DNA from 3 places in the Nesterenkonia aerolata genome. Region 3 is predicted to be linked to each of the others. Evidence: riboswitches for the same ligand, from Rfam matches in the RefSeq annotation. Region 3 holds a riboswitch; each other region holds the start of a gene.
What was found. A riboswitch is a leader RNA that binds a small molecule or an ion and turns the genes downstream of it on or off. The one in region 3 is predicted to bind S-adenosylmethionine.

Region 1: another riboswitch for S-adenosylmethionine. It lies ahead of RIL96_RS12060 (O-acetylhomoserine aminocarboxypropyltransferase/cysteine synthase family protein); the one in region 3 lies ahead of RIL96_RS05485 (LLM class flavin-dependent oxidoreductase).
Region 2: another riboswitch for S-adenosylmethionine. It lies ahead of RIL96_RS01430 (O-acetylhomoserine aminocarboxypropyltransferase/cysteine synthase family protein); the one in region 3 lies ahead of RIL96_RS05485 (LLM class flavin-dependent oxidoreductase).

What each region holds. Positions count from the first base shown of each region.
Region 1 is NZ_JAVKGR010000021.1:3,527-7,712, forward strand. Features, by position in the region: gene RIL96_RS12055 (cystathionine gamma-synthase) at 1-201, opposite strand, end outside; gene RIL96_RS12060 (O-acetylhomoserine aminocarboxypropyltransferase/cysteine synthase family protein) at 198-1,724, opposite strand; SAM riboswitch class IV at 1,790-1,906, opposite strand; gene RIL96_RS12065 (cobalamin-independent methionine synthase II family protein) at 1,992-3,227, opposite strand; gene RIL96_RS12070 (YajQ family cyclic di-GMP-binding protein) at 3,481-3,969, shown strand; gene RIL96_RS12075 (M48 family metalloprotease) at 3,980-4,186, shown strand, end outside.
Region 2 is NZ_JAVKGR010000001.1:309,022-313,207, forward strand. Features, by position in the region: gene metX (homoserine O-acetyltransferase MetX) at 1-398, opposite strand, end outside; gene RIL96_RS01430 (O-acetylhomoserine aminocarboxypropyltransferase/cysteine synthase family protein) at 461-1,795, opposite strand; SAM riboswitch class IV at 1,920-2,052, opposite strand; gene RIL96_RS01435 (acetyl-CoA C-acetyltransferase) at 2,196-3,380, opposite strand; gene RIL96_RS01440 (CoA-acylating methylmalonate-semialdehyde dehydrogenase) at 3,487-4,186, shown strand, end outside.
Region 3 is NZ_JAVKGR010000004.1:90,415-94,600, forward strand. Features, by position in the region: gene RIL96_RS05470 (MetQ/NlpA family ABC transporter substrate-binding protein) at 1-50, shown strand, start outside; gene RIL96_RS05475 (acyl-CoA dehydrogenase family protein) at 47-1,339, shown strand; gene RIL96_RS05480 (ATP-grasp domain-containing protein) at 1,320-2,183, opposite strand; SAM riboswitch class I at 2,270-2,367, shown strand; gene RIL96_RS05485 (LLM class flavin-dependent oxidoreductase) at 2,446-3,873, shown strand; gene RIL96_RS05490 (isocitrate/isopropylmalate family dehydrogenase) at 3,898-4,186, opposite strand, start outside.

The DNA.
Region 1 (4,186 bases), on a different contig from region 3:
ACTGCGGGTGGGGTTCGCCCCGCGGGAGTACTCATATCCCGTGTAGAAGGTGTCCACTCCGGGCTGCGTGAACGTGGAGGTCTGGTAGATGGGCGGAACCACGGCGCCGGTCAGGCCGCAGGGTTCCTGCCCGGCGTGGACCGCCGAGGTGCGGAATCCCGGGCGGACGACGTCGAGGCCGAGGTCAGGGAGCGTCGTCATGCGCGGACTCCTTCCAGGATGCGCAGTTCGTCACGGACGTCGAATCCGCTGCCCTGCTGCGCGGTCTGCCAGCCGGGCCCCTCCTGGGGCCTGTGCTCCTCCTGGGGTCTGTGCCCGAGCGCCGCCTCGAGGGAGGAGGCGAGGTCAGCCCAGATGTCCTCGACGTCCTCCCGTCCGACCGCCAACCGCACCGTCTGCTCGGTGATCGCACCGGCGGCGCGCAGCTCCTCGCTGAGCCGGCAATGCGTCATCGACGCCGGATGACAGGCCAGGGTCCGCGCATCACCGAGGTTCGCGGCGAGCTTGACCAGGGTCAGGGAGTCGAAGAACCGCTCGACGTCGGCGCGCTCCGGCAGCTCGAAGGACAGCACGGCACCGGCACCGCGGGGAAAGTCTCGCTGGGCGATGGCCGCATCCTGAGACGCGGGCAGGCTGGGATGCCGGACCGTCTCCACCGCGAGGTGCCGCTCGAGCCGCCGGGCCAGCTCCTCGGTGGAACGGCAGTGGCGCTCCATCCGGACGTCGAGGGTCTCGATGCCCTCCAGCAGCTGCTGGGCATTCCAGGGCGCCAGCGTGGGGCCGAGATCGTTGAGCAGCTGGGCGCGGATCAGGTGCAGCAGCGCACCGTGGTCCCCGTGGGCCGCCACCAGTGACCGGCCTCCGAAGCGGCGGCGGGCCGTAGTGAGCTGGAGCCAGCGCTGCGGGTCGGCCGAGGGCGTAAACCGGCCGGTGTCGACGATAGCTCCTCCCAGGACGGTACCGCCGCCGGAGAGGTACTTGGTGGCGGAATGCACCACCAGGTCGGCACCGAGCTGACCCGGACGCAGCAGGTGCGGGCTGGCCAGCGTGTTGTCCACGACCAGCGGCAGCTGGGCACTGTGGGCGATCTCTGCCAGCGCCGGGATGTCCGGGAGGTCGGCGTGTGGGTTGCCGATGGACTCCACCAGCAGCGCCCGGGTGCGGAAGGTGATCGCCTGCCGCCAGCTCTGCGGATGATGCGGGTCCACCCAGGTGACCTCGATGCCGGCTTCGGCCAGAGTGTCGTTGAGCAGGTCTGCGGTACCCCCGTAGATGCGCTCAGAGGCGACGATATGACCGGCGGAGACCCCCGGGTCGGGTTCGCCGTCGGGAGATTGCCCGGACCGGCCCGCCAGGGCCAGCAGCGTGAGGCTCAGCGCGGCCTGCCCAGAGGCTGTGGCTACCGCGCCGACGCCGCCTTCCAACGCAGCGATGCGCCGTTCGAACAGGGCCACTGTGGGATTGCCCGTCCGCGAGTAGGTCAGCCCCGGACTGCGCTGGGCGAAGCGCTCCCGGGCCTCGGCCAGAGTGGCGAACTCATAGGCCGCGCTCAGGTGCACCGGGGCCACCACGGGGGTTCCGGCCGGCTCAGCGCCGGTGCCCGCATGGATCTTCGCCGTGGCCCCGGAATCACGGTGGAGCGTGTGCTGCCCCGGCGTGTTCGGGGAGGCAGGCCCCGCTGAAGACCTCGGTGATGAATGGGATGTGGAATGCGGGTCAGCCATCACTGGACCCCCTCCTTCGAGTGGGGGCGCAGGGGCCCGTCACCAGTGTTCCGGGCCCGCCGAGAGCGCCATGCTTACCACGTGCGGTGTGCACGCAGCCGGATCGTCATCTGGGGCACCCCGCCACAGCGAGAGGGTTGCCGACCGGTCGGCCAGAGCCTTGGAGACCGGTGCTCGTGATCCTTAGACCGTCACACTACCACCGAATCATGAACATTGACAGCACATGAGGGGCAGAGTGTTCATCTCTTGGGAGCGCGATGGAGGTCAGCGGAAGAGCTGCGCGGTGGCCAGCTGCGCGCCCTCGGCCAGGCTTTCCAGCTTCGCCTGGGCGATCTGCGGATGGATGCGCCCGCCGAGGCCACAGTCGGTGGAGGCGATGACGTTCTCCCGCCCCACCCGCTCGGCGAAACGGATGATCCGCTGGGCCACCAGCTCCGGATGCTCGACGACGTTCGTCGCATGGGAGACGATGCCCGGCAGAATGACCTTCCCCTCGGGCAGCTCGACGTCGTCGAAGACGGTGAACTCATGCTCGTGCCGGACGTTGGCGGCCTCGAAGGAGTAGTACTTCGCGTCGATCTGCAGCATGAGATCCACGATGTGCCGGAACTCGATATCCGTGGTGTGGGGGCCGTGCCAGGAGCCCCAGCACAGGTGGAAGCGGACCTGTTCCTGCGGGAGGCCGCGCAGAGCGTAGTTGATGGCCTCGACGCGCAGCTGGGTGAAGCGCCGATAGTCCTCGATGCTGGGCTCCGGGGTGATCTGGTCCCAGTTCTCGGCGATCGAGGGATCGTCGATCTGCAGGATCAGCCCGGCGTCGATGATGGCCCGATACTCTTCCCGCAGCACCTCGGCCCAAGCGTAGAGGTGTGCCTCCTCGTCCCGGTAGTGCCGGTCGGCGATGCGCGCACCAGAGCCTGGCGCGATCGAGGTCATGAATCCGGTCTCCAGTCCGGCGGCGTCGAGACCGGCCCGGAAGTTCGCGATGTCTGAGGCGATCTGCTCCTGCCCCGTATAGGCCAATTCGCCCACAGTGGCGGGGAACGGGGTGGCGGTGTTGCCGGTGCCGATGCCGGATTCCGGGTCCTGATAGGCCTGCTGGAACCGCACCCAGTCCCGGCGGTTCGGGAAGCTGGTCAGCTGGATCTCACCGGGGGACGATTCGACGTTCGGCTGGCTGAAGATGTCCTCTCCGGTGACCTCCAGACCTTCCACGCGCTGGAAGATATAGGACCACCAGGCGCCGTAGTCGGTGGCTTGGCTCATCGCTTTGCCGTACTCGCCGTCGCCGGGAACCGTGATGCCTGCCGCCTGCTGCCGGGCGACGATGTCGGCGACGGCGGCGGAGAGGCGCTGCTCGAACTCCTCGGTACGGATCAGGGTGAGGCCGTCGTCGGCGAACTCCCGGGCAGCATTGGCGGCGATCAGCTCCTCGGTGCGGGGCAGCGAACCGGCATGGGTGACCAGGATCTGCTCAGTGGGGTCGGGGGTCTGCGGCATAGTGGAGCCTCCTTCGTGGCACATGTTCGGTCTATGTGATCGGCGTTGAAATTTATGTTCAACTGTTTGTCAGTTGTATCACGCCGGTGCACCGCAAGGCACCCGCCAGTCCGCCTTCCGCGAAGAACCCAGGAGCCGTCGAGGCTCGCGCCATAGACTGGGGCGCAGGAGCTGACCACACCGACGACGGCACCTCGGCGGCGAAATCCGCCGTCCGCCTCGCCGTCTCCCTGACTTCACGAGGAGGATCCCTATGGCCAAGGACTCAAGCTTCGACATCGTCTCCACTGTGGATAAGCAGGAGGTCGCCAATGCGCTGAACCAGGCGCAGAAGGAGATCGCCCAGCGCTACGACTTCAAAGGGGTCGGGGCGGAGATCGACTTCTCCGGAGAGAAGATCCTGATGCGCGCCAACTCTGAGGAGCGGGTCAAAGCGGTGGCGGACGTCTTCGGTTCGAAGCTGATCAAACGCGGGATTTCCCTGAAGGCGTTCGATTCCGGCGAACCCTACGCCTCCGGCAAGGAATACCGCATCGAGGGCCTGATCAAGGAGGGGATCGATCAGCCGACGGCGAAGAAGATCTCCAAGATCATCCGTGACGAGGGGCCCAAGTCGGTCAAGGCCACCATCCAGGGTGATGAGCTGCGCGTGACCTCGAAGTCCCGGGATAATCTGCAGTCGGTGATCGCCCTGCTCAAGGACTTCGACGACGCCGCCCTGCAGTTCGTGAACATGCGATGAGGAGGCCCCAGTGAGCCATCACAACGGACGACTACGGACCATCGGGCTGCTCTCGCTGCTCTTCGGGCTGCTGCTGGCCATCGGCGCGATCCTGGCCTACTCCTCCGGAAACTCCTTCTTCCTGGTCCTCTTCGCCGGCATCGGCCTGGTCTCAGTGGCCTACAGCTACTGGAACTCGGACAAGATCGCCCTGCGTGCGATGAAGGCCTACCCGGTC
Region 2 (4,186 bases), on a different contig from region 3:
ATGGTGACGAAGGGAAACCGCGAACCCCAGGGACGGCCGTCGGGATCCGGGGACGCCGGGCCGGTGGAGCCGTAGCAGCCGCCGACCATGGCCGGAGCGATGACGAACCAGCGGTCCGTGTCCAGGGGCCTTCCCGGGCCCACCAGCTCCTCCCACCACCCGGTGCTCGGGTCCGCCTCAGTGGCGGCCACATGGGAGTCACCGGTCAGCGCGTGGGCCACCAGTACCGCGTTGTCACCAGCCGCATTGAGCCGCCCCCAGGTCTCATAGGCGATCTCCACCTGAGGTAACGCACCACCGGCCTCGAACGTGTAACCGCCGACGTCGAGCACCTGCAGGGCTCCGGCAGGGCGGTGGCCGAAGTCGTTCAAAGTGGTGGACAGCACCGGTGTGCTCATCGTCTGTGGAATCCTCTGCTGGTAGGTCCGTCGGGCAGGTCTGCGTGGCTGTGCTCAGTGGCTCAGTCCTCGGCCGAGGCACCGGCGAGCGCCTGGTCCAGATCCGCGAGGATGTCATCGATATGCTCCAGCCCCACGGACAGTCGCACCATTCCCGGTGAGACTCCTGCGGCCCGCTGGTCCTCCTCGCTGAGCTGGCTGTGCGTGGTCGAGGCCGGGTGGATCGCCAGAGAACGGACGTCACCGACGTTGGCCACCAGGGAATGCAGCTGCAGCGCGTCCACCAGGCGCTGTCCAGCCTCAGCGCCACCGCGGACCTCAAAGGCGAGCACCGAGCCGACGCCGCGTGGCAGGTACCGGCGCGCCTGTTCATGGCAGGGGCTGGATGCCAGACCGGCATAGTTCACCCGCTTCACCGCCGGGTGGGCCTGGAGATGTTCGGCCACGCGCTGAGCGTTGGCGACGTGGCGCTCCATGCGCAGGCTCAGCGTCTCCAGCCCCAGGTTGATCTCGAAGGCGTTATGCGGTGACAGTGCTGGCCCCAGGTCACGCAGCAGCTGGACCCGCGCCTTCATGATGTAGGACAGGTTCACCCCGAAGGCCCCGTCAGCACCGAGATCACGACCGAAGACCAACCCGTGATAACTCTCATCGGGCTCGGTGAAACCGGGGTACCGCTCCGGGTAACGCGTGTAGTCGAACCGGCCGGAGTCGACGATGATCCCCGCGATGGCCGTCCCGTGACCGCCCAGGAACTTCGTCGCCGAATGGACGACGACGTCGGCGCCGTGTTCGATCGGCCGGATCAGGTACGGAGTGGTCAGCGTCGAGTCGATGATCAGCGGCACGCCCAGCTCATGCGCGGCAGAAGCCACGGCTTCGATGTCGAGGACGTCACCGCGAGGGTTGGCCACCGCCTCTCCGAAGAACGCCGCCGTGTTCTCTTTGGCGGCCGCGCGCCAGGATTCGACGTCATCGGGGTCCTCGACGAAACTGACCTCCACGCCGAGCTTGGGCAGCGTGTGCTTGAACAGGTTCTGCGTGCCGCCGTAGAGCTGCGGGGAGGCCACCACATGGGCGCCGGCCTCAGCGATGTTCAGCAGCGCCAGCGTGGTGGCCGCCTGCCCGGAACCCACCGCTAGGGCTCCCACGCCCCCTTCGAGGGCGGCGATCTTGTTCTCCACGGCCTCCACCGTCGGGTTGGTCAGCCGGGAGTAGATGGGACCGAGCTCCTCCAGGCCGAAGCGCCGGGCCGCGGACTCGGTGCTGGGGAAGACGAAGGACGTGCTCTGCTGGATAGGCAGAGCACGGGCGCCGGTGTGCGGATCCGGCTCAACACCAGCGTGGATCTGGAGGGTCTCAAAGCGATGGGCAGACTGTGCCGTGCTCTCAGTCATGTGGCGTCTCCGTTCGGTCCGGTCCCTGGGGGTAAGGACCCGACCTCCGACGACGCGGAGCCCTCCGGCCCTGCCCCATGGACGTGGCATCTCATGGACTGGCGTGGGGCCGCACTGACGTGGAGGCCCGCGCTTGCCTCACCGGTACTGCGGAATGTCCGCAGACCGGTCAGGCCAGGTCGTCACCCGGGGCACCCCACCGCGAACTGGAGGGTTGCCGGCCAGCAAACCGGGGTTTCGCGCTGGCACTCTTGACCTTAGGAATCAGTGTGCCCGGGAAACCCCCTCAGGGCAACCCGGGCACACCCCACTGCACGTTTATCCGAACTCTCTGCAGAATCCGTGCCTTATAGAGGCCGGATTACGCAAGCGATTCGGATAAACGTGCGGTGCGGGGGTATCAGGGGACGCGGACGATGAGGGCGTCGCCCTGGCCGCCTCCACCGCAGAGAGCCGCCGCACCAGTGCCCCCGCCACGGCGCTTGAGCTCCAGCGCCAGATGCAGCAGGATGCGCGCACCGGACATACCGACCGGGTGCCCCAGGGCGATCGCGCCGCCGTCCGCGTTGACCTTTTCGGCCTCGACGCCCAGCTCCTCGGCAGAGGCCAACCCGACGGCGGCGAACGCCTCGTTGATCTCGATCAGATCCAAAGCACCCGGCTCAACACCCTCCTTCTCACAAGCGCGAGCAATGGCACGGGCCGGCTGCAGCTGCAAGGAGGAATCGGGACCGGCGACCATCCCGTGAGCACCGATCTCTGCCAACCACTCCACGCCGAGCTGCTCGGCCTTCTCCTTGGACATCACGACCATCGCACAGGCGCCGTCGGAGATCTGTGAGGCTGAACCGGCCGTGATCGTACCGTCCTTGGCGAAGGCCGGACGCAGCCGTCCCAAGGACTCCGCCGTCGTGTCACCCCGCACACCCTCGTCAGCACTGATCCGCACCGGCTCACCCTTACGCTGGGGCACCTGCACCTCGACGATCTCCTCGTCGAAGCGGCCCGCCTGGGCCGCATCAGCGGCACGGCGGTGCGAGGCCGCCGCGAACTCATCCTGCTGCTCACGGGTATAGGCCCGTTCACCACTGTTGCAGGATTCGGTCAGCGCGCCCATGGACTGATCCGTGGCTTGGTCCCAGAGCGCGTCATAAGCCATGGAATCCACCAGGGTGGCGTCACCATAGGTGATCCCGGTCCGTGACTTCGGTAGCAGATGCGGCGCCTGAGACATCGACTCCATCCCCCCGGCGACGACGATCTCGCACTCCCCCGCCCGGATCATCTGATCGGCCGTCGCCACCGCATTGAGTCCGGAGAGGCAGACCTTATTGATGGTGATCGCCGGCACCGAGGCCGGAATCCCTGCCGCCAACGACGCCGTGCGCGCGGCATTCTGCCCCGTGCCGGCCTGGATGACCTGCCCCATGATGACGTAGTCGACATCATTGCCGGAGACTGCCGCGCGGTCCAAAGCGCCGCTGATCGCCACTGCGCCGAGGTCAGCGGCCCGCAGAGTGGAGAGACCACCGAGCAGCTTGCCGATGGGAGTACGGGCGCCGGAGACGATGACGGTGGATGACATGGGCGGGACCTCCAGAAATAGTTGCACGTCCAATAATCTCTCGCTAGATTACCAACGAGACTCAGCTCACACACTATTCCAGCCTCGAGGCGGAGGAGAAGCTTCTATGCACCAGGTGACGCACTTCATCGACGGACAGCGCACCGAGGGAACCTCGGGCCGCACGAAAGAGGTCTTCAACCCGGTCCAGGGCGCGCCACAGGCCACTGTGCCGCTGGCCGATGAAGCCGAGGTCGACGCCGCCATCGCCTCCAGCCAGGCCGCCTTCGACGGCTGGTCCTCGATGAACCCCCAGCGCCGCGGGCGCATCCTGCTCAAGTGGGTGGATCTGATCTACACCCACATGGATGAGCTCGCCGAAACGCTCTCCAACGAGCACGGCAAGACCTTCCCCGACGCCAAGGGTGACATCCAGCGCGGCGTCGAAGTCGTCGAATTCGCCGCCGGCGCTCCCCACCTGCTCAAGGGCGAGTTCTCCTCCGAGGTGGCCCGCGGGGTCGACGTCCACTCCCTGCGTCAGCCCCTGGGCGTGGTCACCGGCATCACCCCGTTCAACTTTCCGGCGATGATCCCCCTGTGGAAGGCCGGCGTCGCCCTGGCTGCGGGCAACACCTTCGTGCTGAAGCCTTCTGAGCGTGACCCCTCCGTGCCGGTGCGCCTGGCCGAGCTCGCCGTCGAGGCCGGGATGCCCGCCGGCGTGCTCAACGTCATCCACGGCGACAAGACGGCAGTGGACACGCTCATCGCCGACGAGCGGATCAAAGCGGTCGGCTTCGTCGGCTCCACACCGATCGCCCAGGCCATCT
Region 3 (4,186 bases):
CGTTCGACCGGGATCTTGACGACGCATGGGAGGACGTGAACAGCCGATGACACAGGCACAGGCACAGGCAGAGACACAGAGCCAGGGAACAGCGAGGCTTCCTGAGGAACTGCTCGGCCAGATCGCCGAGGGGGCCGTGCGCCGTGAGCTGGACCGGGAGCTGCCGTTCGAGGCGGTCCGGTGGCTTGACGAGCACCGCTTCGGCGCACTCCGGGTTCCCGAGGAACACGGTGGCGCGGGAGCTTCAGTGGAGGAGCTGATCGTCGAGGTCATCCGGCTGGCTGAAGCTGATTCCAATGTCGCGCACCTCTACCGCGGGCATTTCGGATTCGTCGATGCGCTGCGCTTCCAGCCGGTGGAGATCCGTGATGAGTGGTACCGCCGGGTGCTCAACGGGGCCACCATCGGCAACGCGTCCACGGAGAAGGGCGGCAACGCACTGGGTGAGCTCAATACCGTCCTTGCTCAGAGGTCTGATGGCAGCTGGCGGTTGGACGGGGAGAAGTTCTACTCCACCGGCACGATCTTCTCCGACTACACCCGGGTCTCCGCCGCCCGCGACGACGGGCCGGGGCGTCGGTTCGCAGTGGTCGCCACCGATGCGGCGGGAGTGACCGTCGAGGACGACTGGGACGGATTCGGCCAGCGGCTCACCGGCACCGGGACCACGCGCTTCGTCGATGCGGACATCGAGCCCATCGGCGTGCTGGACCGTGTCCCCGGCTCCCATGAAGCCGTCCACGAGGCCGCCTTCTTCCAGCTGTATCTGCTTGCGGTGCAGGTCGGTGCGGCCCGCGGCGCCCTGCGGGATGCAGTGGCACTGATCCGGGGGCGGAAGCGGACGTTCAACACTTCGGGCTCCGGCAAACTCTTCCGCGAGGACCCGCTCATCCAGCAGATCGTGGGGAAGATGTCAGCAGGGCTGTTCGCTGCAGAGTCCACCGTCCTGGAAGTGGCCCGTGTCCATGACCGCGCCCTTGAGGCAGGCCGCCTGGCCGGTACCCATGAACCCGGTGCCGGCGCCGATGTCCCCGCCGCGGTCTATGAGAGCGAGATCGCCGTGGAGCGGGCTCATGTGGTGGTGCCGCAGCTGTGTCTCGACGTCGTCGGTGAGCTGTTCCAGACGGTCGGCGCCTCAGCAGTGTCACGGTCAAAGGCTCTGGACCGTCATTGGCGCAACATCCAGACGGTCGCGACGCATAACCCGATCGTCTTCCGCGCCCGTTCATTGGGGGAGTACGAGCTCGACGGCGTGCTTCCGGAAGGGCTCAACGCCATCGGTGATGCACCTGCCCCTTCACCCGGTGGAAGTGAACCGGTCAGCGGCTCGCACGCCTGAGGATCTTCTCCGCCAGCGCGCCGGACGCATCGCGGCCCCGGCCGATATTCGGACGGTGGAAACTGAGGATATCCGGGGCCACGGTGATCCCGGTGACCACGGCGTCCTCAGCTGAATCCACTCCGGGTGTCCGGACGGTGACAGATGCCGCAGCCAGTCCCGGCAGAGCGGTGACGGCGTCGGCAGCCAGCGCGCGCAGCCCCGGGGCGAGCAGATCGGTGACGTCGACGGTGAGCTGCTGTTCTCCGTTGTCGGTGAAGACCAGGCCTTCGGAGGTGTGCTCGAAAGCGGGAGTGCGCAGCAGTGCGGCGATCGCTTCGTCGCCGACGACGAACACTTCGACGTCCATGCTGGACTGCTCGGCCGTCCCCCCGGTGGCTTCGTCGTCGGTGTCCTCCTCACCGGAGTCCTCACCCTCTCCCGCGGGGGCTTCCTCGGCTGTGGAGACCGGGGGAGCGGAGCCCTCTGGCACAGCGACGTCGGCATGGCGCAGGAAACGCTCCAGCAGCTTCTGATCTGCGGCGATGCGGCGGGAATGCTCTGAGACCAACGTCGTCAGCTGTCCCTGCATTCCGCCGATGATGTAACCGGCGAATCGAAACAGCAGGTGCCCGGGCATGACCTCTTCGACCTCGACGTGCCGCTGTGCCAGGGCATCGCGCAGCAGATCCTCGGCTGTGAGGGTGTGATCCGCCTGCGCCGTGGGACCACCTGCCTGCTCAGTTGTCTGTTCAGCAGGATGTTCGGCCAGGACGGCAGAAATGATGCGCACGAGTGGACCCGCGGAAGATGACGCCAGGGCGGTGGGTTCGACTGTGGGTGTCGCGGACTCGGGGGTGGACATGGCTCCCACGATATACCGCTCGGTTCCGGCATCGGCAGATGACGTTGTGCGTCGTCGGGCCGCTGAGCCGGTGTAGGGTGTAAGGGCAACCATCCAGAGCGGCTGAGAGACCTGGCTCGTCGACGCCGCAGCAACCCACAGGATGTCTTCCGTAGGTGGGTGCTACCGCCAGGACCGATGGAGGTCCTCCTGGGAGCGGTGCCAAAAGGGCACCTGTCTGTCCTCGGGTGCCCTGCATCGGCTGAGCTCTGCAGGAGGAGACATGACCCAGACGCAGCCCCAGCCGTCATCCCAGCCCCCGCACACCCCTCAAGGCGGGCGGGAGATCCTGTTCAACGCCTTCGATATGAACTGCGTGGTCCACCAGTCCCCGGGGTTGTGGCGCCACCCGGAGGATCGGGCGCGTGACTACAACACCATCGGCTACTGGACTTCCCTCGCCCAGACCCTGGAGCGTGGCCTCTTCGACGGCCTGTTCATCGCCGATGTGCTCGGCCCCTACGACGTGTTCGCCGCTGGCCCAGAGGCTGCACTGCGGTCCGGCGCGCAGATTCCGGTGAACGATCCGTTCCTGCTGATCTCCGCGATGGCGGCGGTCACACAGAACCTCGGGTTCGGAGTCACCGCGGGCACCGCCTATGAGCACCCGTACCCGTTCGCCCGGCGGCTGGGCACTCTGGACCACCTCACCGGAGGCCGGGTTGGTTGGAACGTGGTGACCGGCTATCTGCCGGCGGCCGCGCAGAACATGGGCCAGGACGATCAGATGGAGCACGATCGCCGCTACGACCACGCTGATGAGTACATGGACGTGGTCTATAAGCTGCTGGAGGCCTCCTGGGAGGACGACGCCGTCGTCGCCGACCGTGAGCGTGGTGTGTTCACCGATCCGTCGAAGGTCCACCGCATCGAGCACGAAGGTGAGTTCTTCAAGACTCCGGGTATCTCCGTGGTGGAGCCGAGCCCGCAGCGGATGCCCGTGGTCTACCAGGCTGGGGCGTCCACCCGCGGCCGCGCCTTTGCGGGGAAGCACGCCGAGGCGGTGTTCATCAACCCGCCGACGAAGGAACTGGCGAAGGCCTCGGTGCAGAAGATCCGTCAGGCCGCAGTGGAGGCCGGGCGCGATCCCTATGACGTGCGGATCTTCGCGATGCAGACTGTGGTCACCGGGCCCGACGAGGCGGCCGCGCAGGCCAAGTACGATGAACTCGCCCAGTACGTGGACCCGGAGGGCGGTCTGGTGCTGATGTCCGGATGGATGGGGATCGACCTCTCGACGTTCGATCTGGACCAGCCGATCGGTGATGTGGAGTCCAACGCGATCCGCTCCACAGTGGAGACGTTCCAGAAGGCCTCAGGCCGTGAGGATGAGACGTGGACGGTGCGGCAGCTGGCCGAGTGGGTCGGCGTCGGCGGGTTCGGTCCGGTCATCGTCGGTGATGGCCCGACGGCGGCGCGCCGTCTGGCCGAATGGCAGGATGAGACCGACGTGGACGGCTTCAACTTGGCTTACCACATCACTCCGGGCACCTTTGAGGACATCGTGGAGTACGTCGTCCCGGAGCTGCAGCAGCTGGGCCGGTACAAGTCGGACTACACACCGGGAACCCTGCGGCAGAAGCTTTTCGGCCGTGGCGATCACCTGCCGGAGAACCACTACGCGGCACAGTTCCAGCTGCGCCGTCGCTGAGCGGTCACTGGCCCATCGCCTGCATCACCCCATCGATGAGTGGGAAGGTGTCAGAGCCGTGAGAAGCGAGTGGGGGACGGGCGCCGCGGTGCCGTCGGCGATTCGGTCGGCTATCCGCTCAGCCGCTCCTGCCGTACCACCGGGCAGCCCGACCCCTGAGATCGGCACTCCGCCGGACAGCTCGGCGGCAACGGCGGATTCGATGGCGATTCCGGCTTCCGTATGACCCAGAGAGGCCAGCCCCATTGCGAGCGAGAGGATCGTCGCGAAGGGGCTGGCCCATCCGCGGCCAGCAATATCCGGAGCCGACCCG